3 regions of the Actinopolymorpha sp. B9G3 genome follow, and region 1 is predicted to be linked to each of the others. Evidence: predicted binding sites of a transcription regulator. Region 1 holds the regulator's gene; each other region holds the start of a gene.
The links. The regulator LexA, encoded in region 1, represses DNA repair genes until DNA is damaged. The targets are predictions, from matches to a motif close to TCGAACANNTGTTCGA.

Region 1 (6,633 bases):
CCATCAGCAGGGCGCCGAGGTTGGCGTAGCCGATGCCGAGCTGGCGGTAGGCCCGCGTCGTGTCACCGATCGCCTGGGTGGGGAAGTCGGCGAAGCAGATCGAGATGTCCATCGCGGTGATGACGAGCTCGACCGCCTTGACGAAGGTGTCGGTCTCGAAGCGCCCGTCATCGGTCAGGAACTTCAGCAGGTTGAGCGAGGCGAGGTTGCACGAGGAGTTGTCCAGGTGAAGGTATTCCGAGCACGGGTTGGACGCCGTGATCCGACCGGTCTCGGGGCAGGTGTGCCAGTCGTTGATCGTGTCGTCGTACTGCAGGCCGGGGTCGGCACAACCCCATGCCGCGTCGGAGATCTTGCGGAAGAGCCCCCTGGCGTCGACCTTCTCCAGAACGTCCCCGGTGATCCGGGCCCGCAGGCCGAACGGCGCGCCGTCCTCGACCGCACGCATGAACTCGTCGGAGACCCGCACGGAGTTGTTGGCGTTCTGGTACTGCACCGAGTGGATGTCGGCTCCGCCGAGGTCCATGTCGAAGCCGGCGTCACGAAGCGCGCGGATCTTGTCCTCCTCGCGCGCCTTCGTCTCGATGAACTCCTCCACGTCGGGGTGGTCGACGTCGAGGATCACCATCTTCGCCGCGCGCCGGGTCGCCCCGCCGGACTTGATGGTCCCGGCCGAGGCGTCCGCACCGCGCATGAACGACACCGGCCCGGACGCCGTGCCGCCGGAGGAGAGCAGTTCGCGGCTGGCACGGATGCGGGAGAGGTTCACACCCGAGCCGGAGCCGCCCTTGAAGATCAGGCCCTCTTCCTTGTACCAGTTGAGGATCGAGTCCATCGAGTCGTCGACCGCCAGGATGAAGCAGGCGCTCACCTGCTGCGGCGACGGCGTGCCGACGTTGAACCAGACGGGGCTGTTGAAGCTGAAGTACTGGTGCAGCAGCATCCAGGTGAGCTCATGGTCGAAGATCTCGGCGTCTGCCGGAGTCGCGAAGTATCCGTGCTCCTCGCCTGCCTGTCGGTAGGTCTTGACCACCCGGTCGATGAGCTGTTTCAGGCTCTGTTCCCGCTGCGGGGTGTCGACGGCACCCCGAAAGTACTTCGTGGTGACGATCGTCGAGGCGTTCACCGACCAGAAGTCGGGAAACTCCACGCCCTTCTGGCTGAAGACGGTCTCGCCGGTCTTCCAGTTCTGCTGTACGACGTCACGGCGCTCCCAGGTCACCTCGTCGTAGGGGTGCGAACCGGGCTTCGTGAAGACCCTCGAGATCTTCAGCCCCTTATTCGTACGTCCCCTCGCCCCCCCGCGGGTTGAGCCGCTCACCGTCTCCGTCATGCTGCCTCTCCTTGGTTCCTTCTGGTGTGTTGGTGTTCCTGGTCCGGACGCTTCCCCTCGCCTGCCCAGGAACGGGTCTGTGGCGAGCCGTTCTCCACCTGGTCCCGTTCGGCCGTCGTGGCCCTGCTCCTAGGGGTGGGCGGATTCCCGCTCGGGTGTGGGTTCGGGAACCGTCTCGGCCCGCTCGGCGCGCAGAAGCGCGATCTCGGTCTCGAAGTCGGACAGGCTCCCGAAGCTCCGGTAGACACTTGCGAACCGCATGTAGGCGACCTCGTCGAGTTCCCGCAGCGGACCGAGGATCGCGAGCCCGACTTCGTGCGACGGAACTTCGGCCGAACCGCTAGCCCGGATCTCGTCCTCGACGCGCTGTGCGAGGAGCGCGAGGGCATCTTCGTCGACGGGCCGTCCCTTGCACGCCTTGCGCACACCGGCCGCGACCTTGTCCCGACTGAACGGCTCGGTCACTCCGCAGCGCTTCACCACGGCGAGGGTGACCTGTTCGACGGTCGTGAAGCGACGCTCGCACTCAGGGCACTGGCGACGGCGCCGGATCGCGGTGCCGTCGTCGGTCGTACGACTGTCGACGACGCGACTGTCGAGGTGTCGACAGAAAGGGCAGTGCATGACGCGCGCTCCTCGGGGTCCAGGCGGCGGTGATCAGATGATCGGGCCCTGCCGTCAAGATCTGCCCGACATGTCCTGGTTCGGGGCCCAGATCGCGCTTCTCCTGGGGATGAGACTGTGGATTCCCTGGGGAGAACCTGTGGGCTTCGAATCACAACCTGTGGACGACTTACAGCTCTGTAACTACCATATCTAGGGGTACCGTACGTCGGTCGCCAGACCCATGCAAGCTTCGACGCGCCGGCGACACTCCTCTCCCCGCGTCGCTGCAGGTCAGGTGGCGCAAGGCGGGACAGAACCCGCGATAGTCGGGCGTGTCGCCGGCCAGACCTTCGGGGCGGCGATGTCAGCCACCGGAACGAACTGGGACCACGAGTGACTGGCCCATCTCCAGGTCACCGGCACTCGTCAGGCCATTGAGCCGGGAGATCTCCTCGACCGTGGCCCGGATGTCGGCATCAGGATCCACTCGTGCGGCGATCTCCCACAGCGTCTGCCCTGGCGCCACCGTCACCGTCCTGGTCCGGACCGACTGACCACCGTCAGAGCCCGCGTCGGCGGCCGACGCGCCCTGCAACAGGACAACCGAGCCGAGGACGCCGAGCGCGAGGAAGACCAGCGTCATCACCAGAACGGCGACCCGGCCCCGCCGGGTCAGGGTGACCGGCGCCTGCACGGGCTCACCCGCCACCAGCCCTCGATGACACGCCCGCACCAACCGCGGCCGTGGACCGCGCCGGGCTCGCGCCGGAGTGCGCTCGGCGGCGGCCCTGCGGGGGACCGCCTCGAGCCGTCCACTGCCCGACAGTGCCTCCGGGAGGTGGGGCGCGCCCGCCCGAGAGGTCCGCCGGGAACGGAACTCGTCGATGTGCACGACTGGCGCACTGCTGCTCATGTGCCGACCTCCTACGGCGAGGGAACGAACCTCGACCTTGCTCGACGTCGAACGACTGTTCGATCGAACGTCTGGACGATTTTCTACACCACCCCACCGACAGCCCGCCAGACCGCAGGGTCGAAAATAGGTTCGAGGCCACAGGTTCTCCCATAAGAGAGGACCAGCCCCGCCCACGTCGGCCAGGCAGACCCCCCATCGGCCGGGTGGGCGCGACCGGCGTCCTGCACGGTCCGCGACACGCTCGCGACACGCCGTCGAACAGATGTTTGAAAGTGGATGGCGGAGGCCCTACGCTCCTCGATGTGGGCACCCGGCGGGAACCCGGGAGCCCTTCCTGGAAACCCTCGGAAGGAGAACACCGCTATGCCCAAGCGGAAGAAGTCCGATCGCGACTCCTCCACCGCGGCCGTGCGCGAACTGCCCGACGGGCCGCCGGACGCCACCGGCCTCACGCCCAGGCAGCGCCGAATCCTGGAAGTCATCCGCGAGTCGGTCGAAAACCGGGGATATCCACCTGCCATGCGCGAGATCGGCGAGCTCGTCGGTCTGACCTCGTCCTCATCGGTCGCCCACCAGCTCCGCGTCCTCGAGACCAAGGGGTTCATCCGGCGCGACCCCAACCGACCCCGCGCGCTCGAGGTCTTGTTCCCCGACACGCACCGCCGGGCCGTCTCGAGTGCCCGGATGACGACGTACGACGAGACCGACAGCGGTGACGCTCATCCCACGCCGGCGTTCGTGCCCGTGGTAGGCCGGATCGCCGCCGGTGGACCGATCCTCGCCGAGCAGGCTGTCGAGGAGATCATGCCGCTCCCCCGTCAGCTGGTGGGCGAAGGTGAGCTGTTCCTGCTCAAGGTCAAGGGAGACTCGATGGTCGAGGCGGCCATCTGCGACGGCGACTGGGTGGTGGTTCGCCAGCAACCCACGGCCGAGCTGGGCGAGATCGTGTCGGCGATGATCGACGGTGAGGCCACCGTCAAGACCTACAGCCGGCGCGGCAAGCAGGTCTGGCTGCTGCCGCACAACCCGGCCTATGAGCCGATTCCTGGAGACGACGCCGTGATCCTCGGTAAGGTCGTCGCGGTCCTGCGGCGCGTCTGACCTGTCAGGGTGCCGCGCACACCACCTGACGACCGGGAGCAGCATGACAAACTCCACGACGGGGACCGACGCGACGTCAGGAGCTGACCGCGCGCGGTCCGCTGTCCCGCACGATCCACCGCCGGCGAAGGAGCCGTTGGCCCCGAACGACGGCAAGAGTCTGGTCGTGGAGGTCGAAGGGATGCGATGGGCACGCATCCCCCTCCAGACTGAACTCTTCGCCCGCGGCGACGACGTGCCGACCCGCGTGACGGCCTACGTCCGCGATGCCGCGCGCCATGTCGCGGAGAGTCCCCACTTCAGCGGGGTCTTCGAGGGACCGTGGTACGTCGTGGTGAGCGAGAAGATCGTGGCGATCTCGCAGGGACGGTCCTACTTCACCTGGGAGATCGACCCGGGACCCGCGGCCAGGGTCCTCTCCCGGCTGGTCCAGCGCACGCCGCACGGCATCGGACTCGGCAGCCCTTGGACGATGCAGCTGGCGATCAACGAGGCGGGCCTTCCCAGGATCCTGGCAGCGGCAGCAGCCAGTGTCGTCGGCAAGGCCGTCCGCCAGCGCGGATGGTTCTACGTCGTGGCCGGGCACCGGGTCAACGCGATCGACGGCCCGACGTCCTATTCGGCGTTCCCGTCCAATGTCTCGGCGAAGCTTCCGCCCAAGGACCCTGGCAAGGTGGCCACGGCCATCACCGACGCCGTGACTGCCCAGCTCCCCGAGGACATCGCCGGGACGCTGGCGGGCACCGTCGTCATCGACTCCAACGACCTCGGCCGTGACGTATTGGGACACGACACCGATCGCCGCCCCGGCTTCTTCTGCGAACTGTTCCGGGACAACCCGTTCGGTCAGGGCCGCCAACAGACCCCGATCGCGATCTGCGTACGCATGCCGGACTGATCAGGCGTCGCGGGCGGCGCGCAAACGCTGCAGCGCTCCGACGGCGACGTCGCGGTCGGGCGTGAACCACATCGGTGGCAGTGACGCCCGCAGGAAGCCGCCGTAGCGGGCCGTGACCAGCCGGGGATCGAGCACGGCGACCACCCCGCGGTCGGACGAACGCCGGATCAGCCGGCCGACGCCTTGGGCGAGCAGCAGTGCGGCATGGGTCGCCGCCACCGCCATGAAGCCGTTGCCGCCGGCCTCGTCGACGGCGCGCTGCCTGGCCGAGGCGAGCGGGTCGTCGGGACGCGGGAACGGAATGCGGTCGATGACCACGAGCTGGCAGGTGTCGCCCGGCACGTCCAGTCCCTGCCAGAGCGACAAGGTGCCGAACAACGACGTCCGCGGCTCGTCCACGAACCGGCGATGCAGCTCCGCCAGCTGCCCCTCGCCCTGGCAGAGCACCTCGAGGCCGAGGCGTTCCCGAACCGCTGCCGCGGCGTCCTGCGCGGCGCGGCGGGACGAGAAGAGGCCGAGTGTCCCGCCGCCCGAGGCCTCCATGAGCTGTGCCAGCTCCTGCAACGTGCGCTCCGAGATGCCACCACGCCCCGGCGGCGGCAATCGTCGAGCGACATAGAGGATCGCCTGCCGGCCGTAGTCGAACGGCGAACCGACATCGAGCGCACGCCACGGCAAGGGTTCCACGACGTCCGTGCCCGCCGCCGCGGCCGGGTCGGTGGAAGCGCCGCCGGGTTCTGCGTTCGCACCGCCTGTGTGACGGCCAGCCGCACGTCCTGACCGGTCTCCGTCTGGGCGGTCACCTTCTGGGCGGTCACCTTCTGGGCGGTCACCTTCTGGGCGGTCACCTTCTGGGCGGTCACCTTCTGGGCGGTCACCATCCGGCCCGTCACCTGTTGGCTGGTCGCCTACCGGTTCGTGGCCTTCCGGCGGATCAGGGAGGCGGTCGACCGGTCGCAGGCCCACCGACCGAGCCGCCGCGTCGAAGTCGCCGCCCAGCTTCAACGTCGCCGAGGTGAGGATGCACGTCCGCTCGGCCATCAGGTGCACCCGCAGCAGGCCCGACACGGACAGCGGCGCCACACACAGTTCAGGCCCTCCACGTTCGCGTTCGGCCACCCACACGACGTCGTGGGGCGACATCGCCGCGATCCGATCGGCGATGTCACGGACCTGTTCGACGTAGGCCCGCGCCTGGCGGCGTCCCGACTCCTTCTCGGCATCGCCCCCCGGGTCCTTCTTCTCCCCAGGGAACGCCGACCAGGCCGCACGTGCACTGTCACGGACAAGCGCGACCGCCGCGGCGAGCTCGCCACCCAGGGACTCCACCCGACCGAGCGCCGCAGAGGCGAGGGCGGTGCGCAGGGTCTCGCCCGCGTCCTCCAACGGATCGGCTTCGCCGCCGTCGCAGAAGGACCGGGCCCGGCGCGCCGCGCGCTGCACCATGCCGGGCGCCAGCTCCGCCGACGCCGTGCTCGTGACCCTGGCGGCCAGCTCGTGCGCCTCGTCGACGATCGCGACGTCGTAGTCGGGCAACACGGGGACGTTCTCCAGGGCGTCGATCGCCAGCAGTGCGTGGTTGGTGACGATCACGTCGGCGGCCAGCGCACGCTCCCGGGCTCGCTCGGCGAAGCACTCGTCGCCATAGGGGCAGCGCTGTGCGCCCAGGCATTCCCGCGACGACACGGCCACCTGCGCCCAGGCGCGGTCCTGGTGGGTCGGCGCCGCGTCGCGGTCGCCGTTGCCGCCGGTCTGTGCCTCGTTCTTCGCCCAGTTCCG
Region 2 (6,633 bases), on a different contig from region 1:
GGCCGGGCGCCATGTCGTTGTGAGCGCCGGTGGCACCCGCGAGTTCCTCGACCCGGTGCGTTTCCTCGGCAATCGTTCGTCCGGCCGCCAGGGCTACGCACTCGCCCGCACCGCCGCGGCCCGCGGAGCGATCGTCACGTTGGTGTCGGCCAACAGCACCCTCCCGGACCCGGCCGGCGTCAAGGTCGTCCCAGTGGTGTCGGTGCGGGACCTGCGTGACGCCGTGCTCGCGGCGGTCCGCGACGCGGATGCGCTGGTGATGGCCGCAGCACCCGCTGACTTCCGGCCGGCCGCGTACGCCGATCACAAGATCAAGAAGACCGACGACGTCTCCGCACCCACGATCGAGCTCGTGCAGAATCCCGACGTGCTCGCCGAGATCTCCCACGATCGACCGCGCCCGGGTCTCGTGGTCGTGGGGTTCGCCGCAGAGACTGGCGACGCACATGGAACGGCGCTGGAGCACGGGCGTACGAAGCTCGCCCGCAAGGGCTGCGACCTCCTCGTGGTCAACGAGGTGGGTGCCGGTCGGGGGTTCGAGGAACCTGACAACGAGGCCGTCATCCTCGACGCCGGCGGGCCGGAGACGCAGGTTCCCCGCGGGCCCAAGGACGCGCTGGCACACCGGATCTGGGACCTCGTTGTCCAACGCTGGTCGAGCTGAGCGTCCGGCACCGGCAACCACGGCAGCACCCGAACCTGTATCGGCCGCCCACTGATCGTTATCATGCGGCGGATGGCTCTCACAGTGGGATTGGCGCTACTCGGCGTCGTCATCGCGTTCGGAGCCGGCAAGCGATGGCAACACAGCCGGCGCGCGGTCGCCGATCACAAGCTCGCCCGCACGGGCGTCCGCACGATGCGTCGGAACAAGTGGTTGTCGTTCCGCGCCTCCGTGGTCATCGTCGTTCTGCTGGTCGCCTATCTCGTCGGCGTGTTCAACCTCGCCATCGACGGTCGCGGCGCCGGCGAGCCAGGACCATCGCCGAGCCCCACTGCGAGCAGGCGCTAGACGCCGGACGTCGCCGTCGGTGCCTGCTGCTCGACCAGGCGATGCCTCAGAGCAGGGTGAGCTGCTCGGGTTCGTCCGCCCCACTCGGCCGGCTCGGGGTCGCGGCCGCGAGCGCTCTCGCCTCCGTGGGTGATGCCGGCACCTGGCGCGCCCGGTTGCGCTCGGCCTTGTCCATGCCGTGCCGGCTCACGGCCTTCTTGACCCGCTCGGTCACGTCGTGCTGGTAGTCCTTCGGCAGGTACGAACCTCGCCGGTAGAGCGCGCGGTAGCGCGGTGCCAGGTGCGGAAACGCCTGGTCCAACCAGGCGGCGTACCACTCGCGGGCACCGGGGCGCAGGTGCAGGAGCAGGGGAGTGACGCTGGCCGCACCGGACTCGGCGATCGCCGCGACGGTCGCGTCGATGGACTCGTCGGTGTCGGTGAGGAACGGCAGGATCGGCGCCATCAGGACACCTACGGTGAAGCCGGCGTCGGTCAGCGTACGGACGGCATCGAGGCGACGGCGCGGGCTCGGCGTCCCGGGTTCGACCGAGCGCCACAGCGCGTCATCGACGAAGCCGACCGAGAACGACAGTCCGACAGCTGTCACCTCCGCGGCCTCGCGGAGCAGAGGAAGGTCGCGCAGGATCAGCGTCCCCTTGGTGAGGATCGAGAAGGGATTGCGGAAGTCGCGCAGCGCACTGATGATCTGCGGCATCAGCTGGTAGCGCCCCTCGGCGCGCTGGTAGCAGTCGACGTTGGTGCCCATCGCGATGTGGTCGCCACGCCACTTCGGTGCCGCCAACTCCCGGCGTACGAGCTCACCTGCATTGACCTTGACGATCACCTTGGTGTCGAAGTCACGTCCGGCGTCGAGGTCGAGGTAGGTGTGGGTATTGCGGGCGAAGCAGTAGGTGCACGCATGGGAGCAGCCGCGGTAGGGGTTGATCGTCCACTCGAACGGCACCCGGGAGCGCCCCGGCACCCTGTTGATGACCGACCTCGCCCGGATCTCGTAGAACGTCATCCCGGCGAAGCCCGGCGTGTCGAAGGTACGCGTCACCGCGCCCGGGAGAGCGAAGGGAAGAGCGTCGGCCGGCGCGTTGCGGATGGCCGGTCCGGTGGCTGAGCCGGCACCGTTCTGGTGGGGACTGCCGCTTCCGACCGAGCTGTCGGTGAGGTCGCGACCTTCGGGGTCGGCGAACGTGAGGTTGTCCCAGCGCACACAGGCATTCGAACACACGTACGAGCACTTGTCCAACGCCGACTCGGGTGAATCCCGCCGTCAGGAGCCGGGACGCCGCTCACGCGGTGTCCGTCCGGCGTCGGTGCCTGGTGCCAGGATGCGCCGCATGGACGAACCTTCCGACGCCGCGGGCCAAGTACTCACCCGCCAGGAGATCTCCGCTGCAGTGAGCGGGTGGGGATGGCGCTATGTCCTCGGGGTGGTGCGCACCTCGATCCAGGTGCGGTCGCTCGCCGAGGCGGCCAGGGTCGCGGCCACCGTGGTCGACGCCTGTGGTGGCGACGTCGACGGTCGCCTGACGATCGACGTGCGGCGCTTCCGCGTGGTGCTGTCCCTGCAGTCGTCGGCCACGGCCTCGATCACGTCGCGCGAGATCGAACTGGCCGGCCGCATCTCGTCGACTGTAGGTGAGCTGCAGCTGTCCACGACCCCGGACGTCGGTACGGACGCGCCACGATCGGTCCAGCTCGTGGAGCTCGGAATCGACGCGCTCGACATCGCGCTGATCCGCCCCTTCTGGAAGGCGGTGATGGGATACGCCGACGAGCCTGGCGCGTCAGGTCCGCAGGACCCGCTCGTCGATCCGATCGGCCAGGGTCCCGCGATCTGGTTTCAGCAGATGGACGCGCCACGCCCCCAGCGCAACCGCATCCATCTCGACGTCTCGGTCCCACACGACGAGGCGGCGGCTCGGATCCAGGCTGCGATGGACGCAGGCGGCAGGGTGCTCTCCGATGCGGCCGCGCCGGCCTTCTGGGTGCTGGCCGACCCCGAAGGCAACGAGGCCTGCGTCTGCACGTGGCAAGGACGGGACGGCTAGGTCGATTCCGGCGGCCCAGCCGTCGTGTGGTCCCGCGCGAGTCGTGGTTTCCAGAGGTCTCCGGTCGTCGTGTCTCACCTCTCGAACGGCCGCGTTCGACATTTTCTCCCACGCTGACGTGTGGACCGGGCCGGTGTGGTCCCTCTCGCCGGTCCGCCTGGCTTCGCTGATTTCCTCACGATTCGTACCAACCGGACCACTGAAGGTGTCGTCACGCTCAGCATTCGGCCGGCGGCATTCAGGATGAAACGCACCCCATTGGTACGCCAGTGCCGGTGTCTCTCGTTACGCTGGGCTGCACCCACAAGACGAGCACACCTTCGTCGCGCTGGTCCAGCGCACCGCGGGCGACGCCGTCCGCGCCTTCGCACCGCCGCGGAGGCACGGTGCCACCTGACGGAACAGTGCCAACAGAAAGGACGCCCGTGTCGCGACGCCTGTTCACCTCCGAGTCCGTCACCGAGGGTCACCCGGACAAGATCGCTGACCAGATCAGCGATTCAGTCCTCGATGCCCTCCTGCGGGACGACCCGCTGAGTCGGGTCGCGGTCGAGACTCTGGTGACCACCGGCCTCGTGGTGGTTGCCGGTGAGGTCACCACGAAGGCCCAGCCCGCCATCACCCCGATCGTCCGCAATCGCATCCTCGACATCGGCTACGACTCTTCGAACAAGGGCTTCGACGGTGCGTCGTGCGGGGTGGCCATCGCTCTTGGCACGCAGTCGCCCGACATCGCCCAGGGTGTCGACGGTGCCTGGGAGGAACGCACGGACGGTTCCACCGACCCGATCGACCAGCAGGGTGCAGGCGACCAGGGCATGATGTTCGGCTTCGCCTGTGACGAGACACCCGAGCTGATGCCGTTGCCCATCACACTGGCCCACCGGCTGTCCAAGCGACTGTCCGACGTACGCAAGGACGGCACACTCCCTTACCTTCGGCCCGACGGCAAGACGCAGGTCACGGTCGAGTACGACGGCGACCGTCCGGTCCGCGTCGATGCCGTCGTCGTCTCCACCCAGCACGCGGCCAACATCGACCTCGACAACATGCTCACGCCCGACATCCGGACGCAGGTGGTCGAGCCCGTGCTCGGCAACTTCGACGTCGACACGTCGAGCTACCGGCTCTACGTCAACCCGACCGGGCGGTTCGAGCTCGGGGGACCGATGGGCGATGCCGGGCTCACCGGCCGCAAGATCATCGTCGACACCTACGGCGGCTACGCGCGGCACGGCGGTGGCGCCTTCAGCGGCAAGGACCCGACAAAGGTCGACCGGTCCGCTGCCTACGCCATGCGATGGGTGGCCAAGACCATCGTCGCGGCTGGGCTCGCCAAGCGCTGTGAATGCCAGGTCGCCTACGCCATCGGCAAGGCCCAGCCGGTCGGCTTCTACGTCGACTGCTCCGGCACCGAACAGGCGCCGCTCGACGTGATCGAGAAGGCCGTGCTCCAGGTGTTCGACCTTCGCCCGGCGGCGATCATCCGCGATCTGGACCTGCGGCGCCCCATCTACACCGAGACGGCTGCGTACGGTCACTTCGGGCGTCTCGAGCCGCAGTTCACCTGGGAGCAGACCGACCGCGCCGCGGACCTTCGTAGCGTCGCCGGCGTCGGCTGACACCTGAGTGGGCGTGTCCGTGAGGTGGCCTAACCTCTCGGCATGACCACCGACGACGGGGGCCGACCGGGCGGCGAGAGCAACCCAGACGACGGCGATCAGCCGGACGACGGTGGCCAACTGGCACTGGTGCGGGCGCGGGTCCGACGGACCCGCGCCCGCCCGTCACAGGCGCCCGCGCCCTCCCTGCCGATCGCGCGCGTGGCGGTCGACACACCGCTCGCCCATCTCGACCGGCCGTTCGACTACACGGTGCCCGAGCGCATGCATGAGACCTGCGTGCCGGGCTGCCGGGTGCGGGTCCGGTTCGCCGGTCAGGACCTTGACGGTTACGTTCTCGATCGGGTGGCCGAGTCGGCGCATCGGGGCCGGTTGGCTCCGCTGCGTCGAGTCGTGTCCGCGGAGCCGGTGCTCGCGCCCGAGGTGGCCCGGCTGGCGAGGTCGGTCGCCGACAGGTACGCCGGGACACTCGCCGACGTCCTGCGCCTCGCCGTACCGCCACGGCACGCGCGGGTCGAGGGTGAGTCGCGGCCCGCGCACGTCGGGGACGAGACGGACCGGTCGGGTGCGGACCGGTCGGAGCCGGCGGCAGGCGACGAACCGGCAGACAGACCGGCACAACACGAACTGGCGGGCGACGCGGACCACGGCGCGACTCGGTGCGAAGGGCCGTGGGGGAGCTATGAGGCTGGCCCGGCCTATCTCCAGGCGCTGCGTCGGGGTGATGCGCCGCGCGCCGTGTGGAGCGCTCTGCCGGGCGAGGACTGGCCACGCGCTCTCGCCACCGCGGCGGCCGTGACCCTGGCGGGTGGGCGGGGTGCCCTCATCGTCGTACCAGACCACCGTGACGTGGCGCGGCTCGATGCGGCCTGCGCGGAGGTGCTCGGCGCCGGCCAGCACGTGGTGCTCACCGCCGAACTCGGTCCCGCCGAACGCTACCGACGGTTCCTCGCGGTCCGTCGCGGGTCCGTGCGCTGTGTGGTGGGGACCCGCGCGGCGGCGTTCGCGCCGGTGGAAGCGCTCGGCCTGGTCGGCTGCTGGGACGACGGTGACGACCTGCTCGCCGAGCCTCGCGCGCCATATCCCCACGCCCGCGAGGTCCTCCTGCTACGCGCCCATGAGCAGCGATGCGGTGCGCTCATCGGCGGGTACGCCTGCACCGCCGAGGCCGCGCAGCTCCTCGCGACCGGCTGGGCGCATCCGGTCGCAGGGAGCCGGTCGACGGTCCGGGCGCGGGCGCCGCGCGTGTCCGTGGCGGGAGAGAGCGCGGCCGAACTGGCACGCGACCCGGCGGCGCGGGCGGTTCGGCTGCCGCACCGGGCGTTCGAGGTCGCCCGCCAGGCCCTGACCACCGGACCGGTCCTGGTCCAGGTGCCTCGCTCCGGGTACCTCCCGGCGCTCGCCTGCCAGAACTGCCGGGCCGCGGCACGGTGCACAGCGTGTGCGGGACCGGTGCAGCAGTCCGGGGGCCGGGAGGTCCCGGCGTGCGGGTGGTGTGGCCGGCCCGCCGTCGCCTGGCGCTGCCCGACCTGTGAAGGTACCCGGATGCGCGCGCCCGTCATCGGTGCCCGGCGTACCGCGGAGGAACTGGGTCGGGCGTTCCCTCGCGTTCCGGTGCGTACGTCCGGTGGGCAACGGGTTCTGGAGTCGGTGGGTGCCGAACCAGCCTTGGTCGTCGCGACGCCGGGCGCGGAGCCGTTGCCGGCCGAGGGCTACGCGGCCGCCCTCATGCTCGACACCTGGCTGGCGCTGGCGCGGGCGGATCTGCGGGCCGGCGAGGAGACGCTGCGGCGCTGGCTCAACGCCGCCGCACTCGTCCGCGGTGCCGACCAGGGCGGCGCCGTCGTCGTGATGGGGGAACCCAGCGTGCCGTCGATCCAGGCACTCGTCCGGTGGAGTCCGGTCGCTCACGCGGAGCGAGAGCTCGCCGACCGCCGGATAGCGGGCTTTCCAC
Region 3 (6,633 bases), on a different contig from region 1:
GCCTCCTGCTGGCGGCGTGGCAACCCGCGCATCGCGTCGATGAGGACCAGTCGGGTGGTGGCGGCGTCCTGCTCGTCCACCTGGCCCGGTGACGATCCGAGGGTCTCGAGCTCGAAGGGCGACGCCTCGGTCACTCTCTCCAGGTTCGCCCGCCGGCGTACGACGTCGATGGCCAGGTTGGTGGTGACCCTCAGGACCCATGCGGTGCGGTGGCCGGCGGAGGTGTTGATCCGGTCCCAGGCCGCGTACGCACGAGTCAGGGCCTCCGCCGCCACATCCTCGGCCGATGCCTGGTCGGTGAGGATCCGGCGGGCCAGGCGTACCGCCCGCGGGAACAGGTCCGGAAAGGCTCCCGTAAAACTCCGAATGTGCCCTTCGTCGTAGTCGTCGCTCGGCATGTCCATCACGTTGTACACGTACGAAGGACCCGGAGCGATGACCATCCCGGGACGGTTGTTGTCCGGGTTTCTCCGACCCAAGCGGGTCCGCGTTTCTAGGACCCGAGCGCCAGCGGTGCGGTGACCCGGACGTCGGCGGCGTTTCTGCCGACCTCCACCCGGTAGGTTCCGGGCACGAGTGTCCAGCCGTCGTCCCAGACCTCGGCGGCCCGGCGAGGCACGGTGACGGTCACCTCGGCGGCTTCTCCCGGCGCCGCGCTGACGCTCGCGAAACCGGTGAGCCAGCGGGCGGGCCGCTCGGGTTCGGGCGCCTCGGCCGCGAGGTAGACCTGGACGACCTCCCGGCCGGCCCGGGTGCCGGTGTTGCGGACGCCGACTGTCACCTCGGCGAGATCCGGATCGCTCGCCGGTCGTACGTCGATGGTGTCGTACGACCAGTCGGTGTAACCGAGACCGTGCCCGAACCAGTACGCCGGGGCGGGGCCCTCCCGGCGTTGCCATGCGCGGTATCCGATGAAGATCCCTTCGTCGTACGCCAGCACACCGGCGACCGGCTCGACGTCGAGGATGGGGCAATCGGCCGCGGCCACCGGCCAGGTGGTCGGCAGCCGCCCGCCGGGCTCGGCGACTCCCGTGAGTACGTCGGCCAGGGCCGCGCCGGCCTCCTGGCCCGGGAACCAGACCAGCAGGACGGCCGCCACCTCGTCGCGCCACGGCATCTCCACCGGCGAGCCGGCGTTGACGACGACCACCGTGCGTGCGTTGGCGGCCGCGACCTTCCGGACCAGCTCGTCCTGACGTCCGGGGAGCGCGAGGCTCGACCGGTCGAAACCCTCCGACTCGACCTCCTCGGTCGTTCCCACCACGACGATCGCGACGTCCGCGGTTCCGGCAGCCGCAGCGGCCTGCTCGATCAGCGCGTCCGCCGGAGGCGTCGGAGTGGCATGGCCGAGCCGGAACGTGATGAACGCACCCTCGTCGCGGTCCTCGGCACGGGCGACCCGGTGGGTCAGCGACACCTGGACCGGACGTCCGGACGAGAGGTCGACGTCGAAGCGCAGCTCCGGCGGGTTCAGTAGCGCCGCGCCAGGATCGTCGCTGTCGGCCTCCAGCCGGCCGGCGAACCGCTCCACACCGTCGACGACGAGCCGGTAGTCCCCCACACCGGCGATCCCGAACCGGTGGGTGCCAGCGATGGCTGGTGTGAACTCGCCCGCGACCTCGACGCTGTCCAGGGCCGCGAGGTCTACTCCGTCCGGCAGGTCGCCCAGCCAGCGGGCAGAGCCGTCCTGGAGCGGTTGCGTACCGAGGACCGTGCCGTCGGCGGCCCGGAACACCGCGTGCAGCCCGAAGTCGCCGGCCGCGGGAGCGAGCTTGGTCCGCGGATCCGCGCCGACGGCGTACGTCACCTCGGGCAGGACCGCCCGGAGACCGTCGAGCGGCGAGACGACCCGCTCCGGGAACACCTGTGCCGAACCACCGCCGAGGACGCGCGCCTCGGCCGCGGCCGCACCGATGACCGCCACTCGCGTGAGCCGGCCCGGGTCCAGCGGGAGCAGGCCGTCGTTACGGAGCAGGACGAACGACCGGCTCGCCGCCTCACGCGCGAGGCCCTCGCCGTCGACCGGTTCCGGGAGCGCTTCGGGCGCCACGACAGGTCCCGCGCCCGCGAGCAGACCCACCCGCGCCGCCAGCCGCAGCACCCGGCGGCAGGCCTCGTCGACGACGGTCAGGGGCACCCTGCCCTCCTCGACGGCGCGCGCCAGTGCCTCGCCGAAGACGGTCCGCGGCCCGGGCATCGCGACGTCCAAACCACCGAGCGCCGCACCCACGGTGTCGCGGGCCGCGGTCCAGTCGGAGACATTCACCCCGTCGAAGCCCCATTCGCCCTTCAGCACGCCGTTCACCAGCCCGTCGTGCTCGGTCATCGTCGTGCCGTCGACCTTGTTGTATGCCGTCATCACACCCCAGGCGCCGGCCTCGCGCACGATCGCCTCGAACGGCGCGAGGTAGAGCTCGCGCAGCGCCCGGTCCGACGCGCGCACGTCGACGGTGAACCGGTCGGTCTCGGAGTCGTTCGCCACATAGTGCTTGACGGTCACACCGACGCCGCCGTCCTGCACACCCGCGACGTAGCCCACCCCGATCCGGCCGGTGAGGAACGGATCCTCGGAGTACGCCTCGAAATGCCGACCACCGCGCGGGCTCCGGTGCAGGTTGACCGTCGGCGCCAGCAGCAGGTGCACGCCCTTGCGGCGCGCCTCCTGGGCGAGCAGCCGCCCGACACGCCGGGCCAGCTCCGGATCCCAGGTCGCCGCGAGCGCGGTGGGGCTGGGCAGCGCGATCGACGGGTCGTCGGGCGTCCACCGGGTTCCGCGTACGCCGATCGGCCCGTCGGACATCACCAGCGACTTCAACCCGATCTCGGGCACAGCCGGGAGCGACCAGACGTCCTTGCCGGCAAGCAGGCTCGCCTTCGTCGCGAGGTCCAGGCGCGCGAGCGCCTTGTCAACGGCGGACTCGATCTCCATGGCCTCGATCTGCATGACGTGGACTCCTTCTGGGACGCGGGCCTTCGAGTATGGCCGGCCCTGGGGTCACGTCACCAGGGGCGCCGGACGTAGGACAGTCCAACCGGGTAAGGGATCGACGGGTTCGAACGGGTTGTCGCCAATGCCTGATCCGATGCCGTCCCGAGGCCAACGTTCTGAATGTCAGCCGGACGACGACCGCGCTCCAGGTGTTTCTCCCAAACAGGAGGAACCCAGCTCCGTCCACGTCAGGGACTGCTCAGCTGCCAGGCAGGTCTCCGCCGAAGGTGAGAACCCGACCGTCGCAGTCCCTGAGCTGGAACTCGCGCAGGCCGTAGTACCGGTCGTGCAGGTCCTGCAGGAAGGTCACGCGGGCCGCCTTCGCATAGGCGTACAACGCCTCGACGTCCTCGACCCAGAAGTACGCGTCGCAGGACATCTTCTTGAAGTCCTGGTTGGAGTGCACGCCCCTGCCGCGCTCCGTCGTCCGCCCCAGCATCACCCGCTGGCCGTCGCGGTGCAGGATCGCGAAGACGGGCTCACCGAGGCTCTCGTGCATTCGGCCATGCGCGTGGTCCTCGCGGAGGTAGTCGCCGATGTCGAAACCCAGGTGGTCGCGGTACCACTCGGCGGTCCTCGCCACGTCGTCGACGAGGAACATCGGTGCGATCCCGGTGAGCGTGCCTGGTGCGGTCGTGGTGGCCATCTTCTGTCTCCTCTCGGCCCGGGCGAGGTCGATCCCGGGCCCTGGCTCGTCCCCGAGTGGTCGGCCGGACCAGCGCTGCAGGGCTGCCCGGTCGGTGAGCTGCAGCTTCCCGACGATGTTCGCGACGTGGTACTTCACGGTGTCGACGCGACATCCGCGGATCTGGGCGATCTCGGCGTTACCTAGCCCTTCCCGGACCTTCAGCAGGACCGCCCACTCGGTGGGCGTCAGCACGTCAGGGTGCGGCGGGCGGCCACGTGGCCGGGGCTCCCGACGGTTGTCGCGCGCTGCCATGCCCGGAGCCTAGGTGGCCCGCCCGGGCAATTACCTCCCCCTCGACGCCCGGGGCATCCGAGGGCGCCTCCGCGGGTCGTCGACCACGTCGGACCTACGACAACCCAGAATGGTCGTCGTGGAGAGATCTGAGGTGCAGGACGGTGACGGCCCGGCTGAACCGCGACCCATGCCGGCGTTCGAGGCCCCGGTTTTCGAGGCCCTGGTGTTCGACTTCGACGGGCTCATCCTCGACACCGAGGTACCGGAGTTCCAGGCGTGGCAGGAGATCTTCGCCGCCCATGACGCCGTACTGGAGATCGAGATCTGGGCGCAGTGCATCGGCAGCTCCGATCACGGCTGGGATCCGTACGCCCATCTCGCCGACCTGAGCGGCCGAAGCGTCGACCGGACAGCCATCCGTACCGCCAAGCGGGCCCGCGTCCACGAGCTGATCGCGGCCAACCCGATCCTGCCCGGCGTGGAGGCGTATCTCCGGGACGCGCGAGAACACGGCCTCAAGATCGGGTTGGCGTCCAGCTCCCCGCTGAGCTGGGTCGACGGGCACCTGCGCCGGCTCGGCCTGACCGAGCACTTCGACACCGTCAAGACGTCCGAGGACGTACGCAGGACCAAGCCGGACCCGGCGCTCTACCAGGTCGCCGTCGAGGCACTCGGCGTCGCGCCGGAGCGGGCGATCGCCCTGGAAGACTCCCCCAACGGACTGGCGGCGGCGAGGGCGGCCGGACTGTCCTGCGTCGTCGTCCCCAACGCGATGACAAGGCAGCTCCCCCTCCACGACGCCGACATGGTGCTGACCTCCATGGCCGACATGCCGCTGGTCGAGCTGCTCCGCGGCGTTGATTCGTCGTCCCGGCGCGGGTTCTGAGCTGTCGCCCGTCGACGAGCCAGCGTTCGGGTGAACGAGGGTGGCAGTGTCCAAGCGTTCCGACAGCGGAGCGTTGCGATGGCTCACAATGCTCACCCCATCGCGTTGGGTCGAGGGCATGCTTGCCGTGCGTCACGCCCGCTTCAAGTTCTTGGAGCACGGCCGGGCCGTCGCTGAGGGGATGAATGTGTGGAGTGCCGGGGATATACACGCCTTGCTCAATGAGCGTTTCGATCTCATCGAGCAGACCTCGGTAGATGGAAGGCGCCGCGGTCGCCAATGCGCCTATGTGCGGTCCCTTGACCTGTACCTGGTGGGCGAAGACCAGGTCGTGGGTCGTGAGGCTGGCCTCTCCGGATGCCGAACCGAAGACGACGACGCGTCCGGTGAAGGGCTTGGTCACGGACAGGCTGGTCGCGAAGGTGACCGCTGAGTTCCAGTCCCAGTCCTCCTCGGCTTCGGCCGGATCCCACGGCAGGTCGGGTTTACGACCTTGAGCGTCCGCGGTCCAGCACTCCTCGACTGAGGCCATGTGCTTGATCAAGCCGGCCAGGGTCGTCTTCGACGGTGGATGCCGTCGGCGCAGCATGCCGGTTCGTTTGACAGTCGGCTCGCTCCGATGCCGGCCCTTCAGCCGCTGAACGTCACGTCCTTTGTTTCCGTGACTCCGGCAGTGCGGCCGGGCGCCGAGTGGTTCTGCCAATAGAGGTTCGTATGCGAGATGACCTTGTCCGGCGGTGGAGCACCCCACGGGCTCAGATCCTCCGTTGTGTGCGCGTCGCCGACGAGAGTCACGTCGTAGCCACGTACAAAGGCGCCGTGGATCGTAGACCGGATGCACTCGTCCGTCTGCGCTCCTGTCACGACCAGGCGTCCGACACCAGCCTTGGCCAGTACGTCCTCGAGGTCGGTGTCTTCGAAGGAATCGGCGAATGTCTTGTGCACCAACGGTTCTGGCTCCTGGCGCGTCAGCTCCGAGACGTACGCCCAGGAGTCACTGCCCTTCCTCATCTGCTCGGAGGAGTGCTGAACCCACACGATGGCGACGCCCTCTTCGCGAGCCCGGTCGACGAGTGTGCCGATGTTGGCGACGACGCTGTCGCGCTCGTACGCATCGGCCACCACGCCGTTCTGGACGTCGATCACCATCAAAGCGGTGTTGGGTCGATCTGACAGGGTGGTCATAGCGATCTCCTTGCTCGTCGAACGGGCTCTGGCCAGATGGATAACTGTGGGCGGATCCGGATGCTCGGGCCGGGGCCTGGTGTGACCTCGACGGAGGTCAGGCGGGGTCGAGGACGCGGGTGACGATCCATGCGTGCTTGCCGACCTGGCGTACGCGCTGGAATCCGTTCTGCTCGAACAGCTCGACCGTCGCGTTGAACAGGAACCGGCCATGCGCCGTGCGCCCGGTGGTCACCTCAGGGATCGCCTCGACGAGCCCTCCGCCTGCCCGCGCGATCTGGTCGAGCGCCCCTTCGAGGGCGGCCCGGGCGACGCCCTGCTGGCGGTGACGCTTGTCGACGTAGAAACAGCTGATGCGCCAGTCTGGCCGCGGTGGTGGATCCTGCTCATACGCGCGCCGGTGACTGATTCCCGGCAGCTCTTCGAGGCTGCCGTAACGCGCCCAACCTTGGGCAACGCCTTCGGCATCGAATACCAGCGCGGCATGGGCTCGGCCCGTGCGTACGCGCTCTTCCTTCGCGGCGCGTTTGTCCAGGCCTTCCTGCGCGGCCTCGGGGTGACCGCCCATGCACCAGCATCCGCCGAATACCCCACCGTTACGCTCGACCAACTCCGCGAAGGCATCCCATGTCGACGCATCGAGCGGGCGGA

Region 2: the regulator LexA is predicted to act here: its motif matches at 2,225-2,240, upstream of ABNF93_RS29880 (Rv2578c family radical SAM protein).
Region 3: the regulator LexA is predicted to act here: its motif matches at 3,054-3,069, upstream of ABNF93_RS25810 (beta-glucosidase).

The regions. Positions count from the first base shown of each region.
Region 1 covers NZ_JBEEAB010000002.1:568,834-575,466, reverse strand. Annotated here, with positions in the region: gene ABNF93_RS05730 (vitamin B12-dependent ribonucleotide reductase) at 1-1,333, opposite strand, end outside; gene nrdR (transcriptional regulator NrdR) at 1,463-1,957, opposite strand; gene ABNF93_RS05720 (LysM peptidoglycan-binding domain-containing protein) at 2,304-2,852, opposite strand; gene lexA (transcriptional repressor LexA) at 3,219-3,956, shown strand; gene ABNF93_RS05710 (hypothetical protein) at 4,000-4,854, shown strand; gene ABNF93_RS05705 (ATP-dependent DNA helicase) at 4,855-6,633, opposite strand, start outside.
Region 2 covers NZ_JBEEAB010000026.1:36,092-42,724, forward strand. Annotated here, with positions in the region: gene coaBC (bifunctional phosphopantothenoylcysteine decarboxylase/phosphopantothenate--cysteine ligase CoaBC) at 1-664, shown strand, start outside; gene ABNF93_RS29875 (hypothetical protein) at 737-1,012, shown strand; gene ABNF93_RS29880 (Rv2578c family radical SAM protein) at 1,059-2,216, opposite strand; gene ABNF93_RS29885 (4a-hydroxytetrahydrobiopterin dehydratase family protein) at 2,344-3,057, shown strand; gene metK (methionine adenosyltransferase) at 3,483-4,679, shown strand; gene ABNF93_RS29895 (primosomal protein N') at 4,722-6,633, shown strand, end outside.
Region 3 covers NZ_JBEEAB010000017.1:159,903-166,535, forward strand. Annotated here, with positions in the region: gene ABNF93_RS25805 (sigma-70 family RNA polymerase sigma factor) at 1-443, opposite strand, end outside; gene ABNF93_RS25810 (beta-glucosidase) at 494-2,944, opposite strand; gene ABNF93_RS25815 (LuxR C-terminal-related transcriptional regulator) at 3,189-3,929, opposite strand; gene ABNF93_RS25820 (HAD family hydrolase) at 4,048-4,797, shown strand; gene ABNF93_RS25825 (hypothetical protein) at 4,844-5,230, shown strand; partial or broken gene ABNF93_RS35020 (mycothiol transferase) at 5,273-5,386, opposite strand; gene ABNF93_RS25830 (isochorismatase family protein) at 5,428-5,982, opposite strand; gene ABNF93_RS25835 (GNAT family N-acetyltransferase) at 6,080-6,633, opposite strand, start outside.